2 regions of the Lysinibacillus sp. NPDC097279 genome follow, and region 1 is predicted to be linked to the other one. Evidence: riboswitches for the same ligand, from Rfam matches in the RefSeq annotation. Region 1 holds a riboswitch; the other holds the start of a gene.

Region 1 (4,221 bases):
AGAAGCTAGGCCAACCTTTTCTAACCACTTTCTTGCAATCTCTATATTAGGTCGATGATGTAATTCTTCGACAATCGTGACATTTTCCAAAATTGTCCGCCAAGGTAATAAGCTAGGTTGCTGTGGCATGTAGCCGATGGTGCCTGGTTTTTGCTGAATGTTTTCTCCATTTAACAAAATAGCTCCTTGATTTAAGGGCGATATACCGCCTATTAATTGAAAAAGCGTACTTTTCCCACTACCTGAGGGACCAATGATCGCTACAAATTCGCCCTCCTTTACCGTAAAGGATAGGTTTTTCACTACTTCAAGCGCGCCAAAGGATTTAGAAATGTCTTGAATGTTCAGCATGTGATCCTCTCCCCTTTACAGTAATCTTTTCGACGAAACGTATAACACTAAATAACAATAAACTTAACAAAACTATCGCAAATATCGCCACAAATACACGATCCGTTCGAAACGATGATTGAGCAAGTGTCATATAAACACCAATCCCCTTTTTCGCACCAAGCCATTCCGCGATGACTGCTCCCATCACACTATATGTCGCGGCAATTTTAATACCTGAAAATATAGATGGATAGGCAAATGGCCATTCTAATTTCCAAAACGTTTGACGTTTTGTAGCACCAATCATCGCAAAATAATGCTTAAGTTCTGGTGACGTTTGACGAAAGCCATCCATTGCCGCAATAACGATTGGGAAAAAGCAAACGAGACAAATAATAATTAGCTTTGGTAACAGCCCAAAGCCAAACCAAATAATTAATAATGGCGCTAAAACGAGCACTGGCACATTTTGCGACACAATTAAAATCGGATATAAGAATGCCCGCATTGTATTTGAACGATGTAATAACACCGCAACACTCAAGCCACAAAGCACACCAATAGCAAGACCTATCACAGCAAGCTGTATAGTAGCGAAAACATGGGGAAGAAACGTTTGGTAAGAGTGAATGCCCTCCATCACGATGGCACTCGGCGCTGGCAATAGCCAATGTGGGATTTCAGCAAAACGGATAATGACTTCCCAGATGACTAATAGGAAGGCGATAAAAATAATCGACCTTCCTTTCGTTACTACTTGTTTCATCCTCGATATTTCTCCGTCAATGTCCCCATTGTAATGCCAGTTGGCTGATATAAAATTTTTACTTGTGTAATTACATTAATGGCACCTAAGTCAATCATTTTTTGATTCATCTGTTCAATAATTTGGAGTAAGGTAGACAGTTCTCCCTCCATAGTCGTTTCTAGTGGCTGCACCTCATAGCGCACACCTGCAGCATCGATAATTGCAATTGCCGCATCCACGAAAGGGATGACATCCTCATATTTTTCTGTTTTCGGTATAATTTGAACACTGATTAATGAATTAGCCATTTAATTTGCTCCTTTCGTTGGTAAGAAATCATTTGTAAATGCTTGCTCTGCATTAAATTTTCCTTCTAAGACGTTGTTTTTCGTCATCCATTCCGCATAGTTTTCCCAAACTGCTAATTTTTGTTCGCCCCATTGCGCTGCATCATCTTGATATTTGTTTGCTAGCCATTCTTGACTTTTATGCACAAGTGCTTTATCTAAGTCAGGTACCGCTTCAAGTAAAATATCAGCCGCTTCATTAGGTTGCTCAATGGCATACTCATAGCCTTTTGTCGTTGCAGCTACAAATGCCTTTACCACATCAGGATTATCCTTAATCATCTTTTCATTCGTAGCTAAAACAGGTGTATAATAATCAAGTTGCTCACTATAGTCTGTTAAATACTGCATATTTAATGTTTCCCCACGTAGCTCCGCCTCAATACCTGTCCACGCATAATAGATCCAGGCAAAATCAATATCCTTTTGCATCATGGTGAAAAAGTCTAAATCTCCTGCATTAACAATATCTAATTTTTTGATATCCGCCTGTTCTTTTTGCATAAGTGATTGTAAAACAGCTTGTTCTATTGGGCTTCCCCAGCCACCATACGTTTTTCCTTCATAGTCCTTTGGAGATGTAATGCCCTTTGAAGCAATCGAAGCAAAGCCAGATGTATTATGCTGAATAATTGCGGCAATTGATACAAGTGGTACACCCTGTACACGTGCTTGCGTAATACCTTCCTGATAGCTTACGCCAAACTGTGCTTTGCCTGATGCAACTAGCTGATCAGCACCAGCATCACCAGGTAAAATAATGTCCACGTCTAAGCCTTGCTCCTCAAAGTAGCCCAGCTTTTTCGCCACATACAGTCCTGTATGATTTGTATTAGGTGTCCAGTCTAGTACAACGGATACCTTTTTTAATGAGTTTGTTTCCTCTTTGTCCTCTTTTTCGCTACAACCAACTAATGTTACTAATGCAGCAATAAGAACGAAAAACCACTTTTTCATGCTGTGTCCTCCAAGTCTAGTAGTTTGAAAGTGTTCATGATTGAATGTTTACACCAGAAAAAAAGGTATTCTAAGGCCATTTGCAGTGCTTATGATTGATTACTCCTCGTTTTAGGTGGAATAATGAATCCTAAACAAAAAACGCCTGGGAGTTATCCCAGACGTTTGCAAACGGTATCAAAAAATAGTAAATGATTATTTTTGAATAGATGTTCCCTACGCTGGTACGAGCCAAATCAGGTTCAAAGGGTCAGCATCTAAACGGACGCAATCTCAGCTGGCAACTTCCAGCCCCCCTACATTCTTAACTTATGAACTTTTCGTTGATTATTATACCCATATGTATCGTAAAATGACAAGCTAGTAATTTTCGTAGTTGAAAAAAATGAGCTTTTACAAGACTATACTAGTAATCTGCGACATGACTTTTGCAAATAGAAAAGGTTTTAAGCATGGCGTTTGGAGTAGCAGACTATGCTGTATGGTATTTTGGGACAAATATCACTTCCGAAAAAACAATCGAAAAATGTGTAAACAAAAGCACCCAATTCCATGTATGATTTATGCATTTACCCCGTTAAACATAAAGTTGATCTCAAATACAATTTTGGGAGGCTTTTAATTTGCTGGTGTTGCCATTACAAAAAGTTTGAATGTTGCGCATAACTTATCGTAACTTGAGTACCTTTTTCGTTAGATTGGATTGTACTCTGTAGTTCAAGCATTCGGCAAATATCTTCGATGATTCGTAGGCCAGTGCCCTTTTCCACCACATTAAACCCAACCCCATTATCTTTAAATATAATTACGTTTTTTTGCAAAGTGATTTCCAAAGTATCGCATGCTGCATGACGCAAAATATTTTGGAAGATATTATCAAATAATCTGTGCAACCAAATTTCATTACTCTTCCAATGGAATTTCGTTGGAGAATCGTTTAACACAATAGAGATTTGATTGATTTTATATAAAAAATTCCACTTTAAAATGATGGTATGGATAAGTTTTGGAACGTCGACTTTTTCCATGATTATATAGGAATTATCAACACGAGATAAGCGCTCAAAGTCATATTCATTGGATAATTTCGAAATATAGTTTATTTGTTCGTTTAGAGAATTGAAAATATCCTGATGTTGTGAAAAATCATTTTCGATTGTGTAAAGTTGTAAGCGCATAGCTGTTAAAGGTGTATTAATATCATGGCGCAACTGCGTTAAAAGTTCTAGTTTCATTTGCTCTTGTTGCATTATTTCAATTTCCTTCGATATCGTACGGTCAATGAGCAGGTTTACTGCATTAGTTAAATCCCCTAATTCATCATTTCTAGAGTAAGAGATCTTTTGAAGTCTCTTCTTGTCATTACTCGCCAACTCCATAATGGTTTGGTTTAATTCATTTATTCGTTTAATTAATGAATTAATGGATTTGGAAAATAATATAGCCAAAGTAAAAAAGCTGACGAGAAATAAACCTAGCATTATTGGATAGGCTTTTGACTCAAAAAACTGGGTTTCTGTATCATTTGAAAAATAATTGTAAATTACCGTTACAATAACATTAATCACTACAATAGAAAGAGGAACACTGAATATAACCGATAATAGCAATAGTTGATATTTCTTTTTTAGTTTCATTGTTTAACACGGGTATTCATACGATACCCTTCTCCATATACATTTTGAATAATCACACCATCTGTATCGGCAATCTTGTTGCGGAGCTTTTTAATATACACATTAATTAAATTGGGATTACGATCTTCTAGCTGCCAAAGGTAATCAATGAATTGTTCTTTAGATAAAATAAAATCTGCGTTTTCATAAAGGTAAAAGA
Region 2 (4,221 bases), 1.2 Mb from region 1:
AAATTTCTGCCGATTCCTTTACGCCACCACCTGGTGAATTTACACTTAGCACAATACCTTGTACTGAATCATCATATAAAATATTGTCCAATTGATTTAAGAAAAACTGGTGATCATAAGCTACGGTTTGCCATAATGTGTTCGATCCAACATCTTGAATCGTTCCATCCACTTTTAAATAGGCAATACGCTTACTGTAATCTTCACCTTCAATAACAGTTTCATAAACATTTAAATTATTTCCAGCGACAATGCTGTCAAAATTACTAAAGAAGTCTGATTTAAATATTGCAAAAATCGTATTAATTCCTAATGAAAATACTAACAACACAGCAGCTATAGCCAAGGCTATCCACCTTTTTACATTCATACAAACGCCTCCTCAACACGTTATACGTCTAAATTTCCAAAACGTTTCACTTTTAAGCAATTTTTATGTAAAAATGTTCTGTTGTTTATTATTTTACTATAAATAAATGAGGCTACAACAAAAAATCAAAAGTTCATAATAAAACATGAACTTTGATTATTCGCCTTTATTTCCTAGGAAATATTTATTGATGTGTATAAAGAGCTTTTTCTTGTTGACGTAATTCGACACGACGAATTTTACCCGATGCAGTCTTCGGTAAAACATCTACAAATTCAATCGCACGTGGATATTTATATGGGGCAGTCATTAATTTCACATGGTTTTGTAACTTTTTAATAAGCGTATTATCCCCTGTCTCACCTTCACGCAGGACAATAAATGCCTTGACAATATTTCCTCTTACTTCATCAGGACTAGCAACTACAGCAGCTTCCTTTACTGTAGGGTGTTTCATTAATGCATCTTCCACTTCAAATGGCCCTATTGTATAGCCTGAAGAAATTATGACATCATCTCCACGGCCCTCAAACCAAAAATAGCCATCGGCATCTTTATATGCACGGTCTCCAGTTATATACCATTCTCCGCGGAATTGTAGGCTCGTGCGTTCGGGATCTTGGAAATATTTTTTAAAGAGTGCAGGTGTTTCACGATGCACGGCAATATCCCCAACTACACCTTCAGACACAGGATTTCCATGGTCGTCGATTATTTCTACTGTATTTCCTGGTGTCGGTTTTCCCATTGACCCAACGCGCGCTTCCATGCCAACCATTGTCCCTACAAGTAATGTATTTTCAGTTTGTCCGTAGCCATCTCGAACCTGGATATCAAACGTTTCTAAAAACACTTTTACAACTTCACTATTCAATGGTTCTCCCGCTGATACCGCTTGGCGGATTTCGCTTAAATTATAATCCTGTAAATTATTAAGTGCTGCCATAAATCGATACTCTGTCGGTGTACAGCATAATACATTTACTTTAAATTTTTCAAGCAACGACAAATAAGTTGATGCATCGAATTTGCCTTTATAGACAAAGGCTGTTGCACCACTGCCTAAAGTTGCAAGGAACGGACTCCAAATCCATTTTTGCCATCCAGGTGCCGCAGTAGCCCATACTATATCATTTTCTTGTACACCTAACCAATTTGGTGCTGTTGTCCGTAAATGAGCATAACCCCAGCTATGCGTATGAACAGCTGCTTTAGGATTGCCCGTTGTTCCACTTGTATAGGCTAAAAAAGCAGTGTCAGTACTTTTTGTTGGTGTAGGATTCGTATAGTTTGTTGGATGCTCCTCCATTTTTTCAAGCAACGGTTGCCATGGGGCATGCGCCTGACCAATTACATATTGCAAAATGCCCTTTAGATTATTTACTTCATCAAATTGCTCAATATATGGCTCGTAAGCAATTATTCCTTTGGCATTTGCATGTGTAATGCGGTATTCAATATCCTTTGTGCGCAACATTTCTGAGCTTGGAATAATCGTTAAGCCCGCTTTTAATGCTGCTATGTATACGATATATGCCTCAACAGATCTTGGAACCATTACTAAAAGCACATCACCTTTTGCTAGTCCTTGCGAAGTAAATACATGGGCCGCCTGATTTGCTTTTTCAAGTAAATTTGCATATGTAATATGTTGAATTTCTTCATGATTGTTATAAACAATTAATGCTTTTTTAGAAGGGTCCTGAGCATACTTCTCAATCTCCTCAACAATGTTATACCATTCTGGTGCGATTAAATCCTGTCTTTTCATAATAACTGCCTCCTTATTGCTAGGTTTATTATAAAACTCATTTTTTATGATTTTCAATGGATGGACCTTATTTTCACAAAGTCATGACAATTATCATGGTTTATTATATGGCATCAGTCACTGCTTTCCAGATAATGATAAAATACTATTGAATACTGAGAATAGGTATGTTACATTTTGGACAACTAAAAAATTCATGATTGCAGGGGGACTCATAACGAGTTGAGAAGGTAAAACCTGACCCTTTGAACCTGTTAGTTAATACTGACGTAGGGAGCAACACACATCTTATTACTGATGATAAGCTCTTTTTACGTGTACACTTTGCACGAAAAAGAGCTTTTTTGCATGCTTACGTCCATCCAAAAAAGGAGGACTATGATGATTTTTCAAACTATTCGTAAAAGACAGCCATTGATTCATTGTATTACCAATTATGTAGTTGCCAATTTCCAAGCAAATGGCTTATTAGCAATTGGTGCTTCACCTGTCATGGCCGATGAATCAACCGAAGTTGAAGAGATGGTATCGATTGCATCAGCCTTATTAATTAATATTGGCACGCTTACTACCCGTACAAAACAATCGATGTTCCTTGCTGGCAAAAAAGCAAACGCGCTAGGTATACCTGTGATTTTGGACCCTGTTGGTGTTGGGGCAACAACTTTACGTAAACAAACGATACAGCAATTATTAGAAGCGGTTCACTTTGCTGTTATTCGTTGCAATATCGGTGAGCTTGCCGCGATTGCTAATGTTCATTGGCAACAAAAAGGTGTGGATAGTGGCAGCGGCTCCATATCTGTTGAAGATAAAGCACAAGAGATTTCTAAAAAATATAAGTGCATTGTTATTGTAACTGGTGAAAAAGATTTTATTACTGATGGTGAGCATTCTAAATGGATTATTGGTGGAAACGCTCGCATGACAGAAGTTACAGGGACGGGTTGTTTATTAAGTGCTATTTGCTGTGCAGCTTATATGGCAGGTAATGAGCCATATACTCAGTTGTGCCATACATTAACGAGCTATAAAAAAGTTGCTGAACATGCCGCTTCTTGTGCGCCATATAATGGTGATTTCGCAGTGTCCGTCTTAAATGAGCTTCACCGTTTATCGAAGGACGGTGAAAAATAATGCATATTGTGACGACAATAGCTGGCTCAGATAGCGGTGGTGGAGCTGGTATTCAAGCTGATTTAAAAACTTTCCAAGAATTAAATGTATTCGGGACATCCGTTATTACCGCTTTAACAGCACAAAATACTTTAGGTGTGAGCGGGGTGTTTCCAATTGATCAAGCTTTTGTAAATAAACAACTTCATTCACTGCTGGAGGATTTTTCAATTAGTGCAATAAAAACAGGCATGCTTTTCTCCTCAGATATTATTCATACTATTGCAGGAGCTATGTCTAATTTAAATATTCCACTTATTGTTGATCCTGTAATGATCGCCAAAGGTGGCGAAAACTTATTACAGCAAGAAGCAGTTGAGGCGTTAAAAAACACTCTATTACCACTTGCTACAATCGTCACACCTAACATCCCTGAAGCGGAGACGCTTACAGCAAGCAAAATACACAATTATTCAGACATCCAACAAGCTGCACAGTCATTATTAAAGCTAGGTGTTCAATGTGTCATTATTAAAGGTGGTCATCTACAGGATGATAACTTTGCAACAGATTATGTATTTTTTAATGATGGTAAAACATTTTCAATGCAATCTACTCGAATCGCAACGAAAAATACACATGGAACGGGATGTACATTTTCTGCTGCTTTAACCGCTTTTATTGGCCAGAAAATGCCTTTAAAACAAGCGATTATTGAAGCGAAAAAGTTTATTCAGCTAGCCATTAGCCATGATTTATTGATTGGCAATGGCAATGGGCCAACAAATCATTTTGCTTACAAAAAATTTCTCGATACTTGTGAGGTAACCATTCATGAAACGTAGTGATTTACAGCTTTATTTTATAATGGGCACAGCGAACGTAAAAAATAGACAACCTTTAGAAATTCTTGAATCCGCATTGCAAGCAGGCATTACGATGTTTCAGTTTCGTGAAAAAGGAC

The links. Region 1 has a riboswitch for thiamine pyrophosphate ahead of ACIQ1H_RS06575 (ABC transporter substrate-binding protein). Riboswitches for the same ligand answer to the same signal wherever they lie in the genome.
Region 2: it holds a riboswitch for thiamine pyrophosphate, as region 1 does, so the genes downstream of both, thiM (hydroxyethylthiazole kinase) here and ACIQ1H_RS06575 (ABC transporter substrate-binding protein) in region 1, are expected to answer to the same signal.

Annotation. Positions count from the first base shown of each region.
Region 1 covers NZ_JBIWDA010000001.1:1,298,900-1,303,120, forward strand. The annotation lists gene ACIQ1H_RS06560 (ABC transporter ATP-binding protein) at 1-351, opposite strand, end outside; gene ACIQ1H_RS06565 (ABC transporter permease) at 326-1,099, opposite strand; gene ACIQ1H_RS06570 (thiamine-binding protein) at 1,096-1,389, opposite strand; gene ACIQ1H_RS06575 (ABC transporter substrate-binding protein) at 1,390-2,385, opposite strand; TPP riboswitch at 2,582-2,693, opposite strand; gene ACIQ1H_RS06580 (sensor histidine kinase) at 3,024-4,022, opposite strand; gene ACIQ1H_RS06585 (response regulator transcription factor) at 4,019-4,221, opposite strand, start outside.
Region 2 covers NZ_JBIWDA010000001.1:130,220-134,440, reverse strand. The annotation lists gene sppA (signal peptide peptidase SppA) at 1-370, opposite strand, end outside; gene mbcS (acyl-CoA synthetase MbcS) at 555-2,141, opposite strand; TPP riboswitch at 2,336-2,434, shown strand; gene thiM (hydroxyethylthiazole kinase) at 2,523-3,278, shown strand; gene thiD (bifunctional hydroxymethylpyrimidine kinase/phosphomethylpyrimidine kinase) at 3,278-4,102, shown strand; gene thiE (thiamine phosphate synthase) at 4,092-4,221, shown strand, end outside.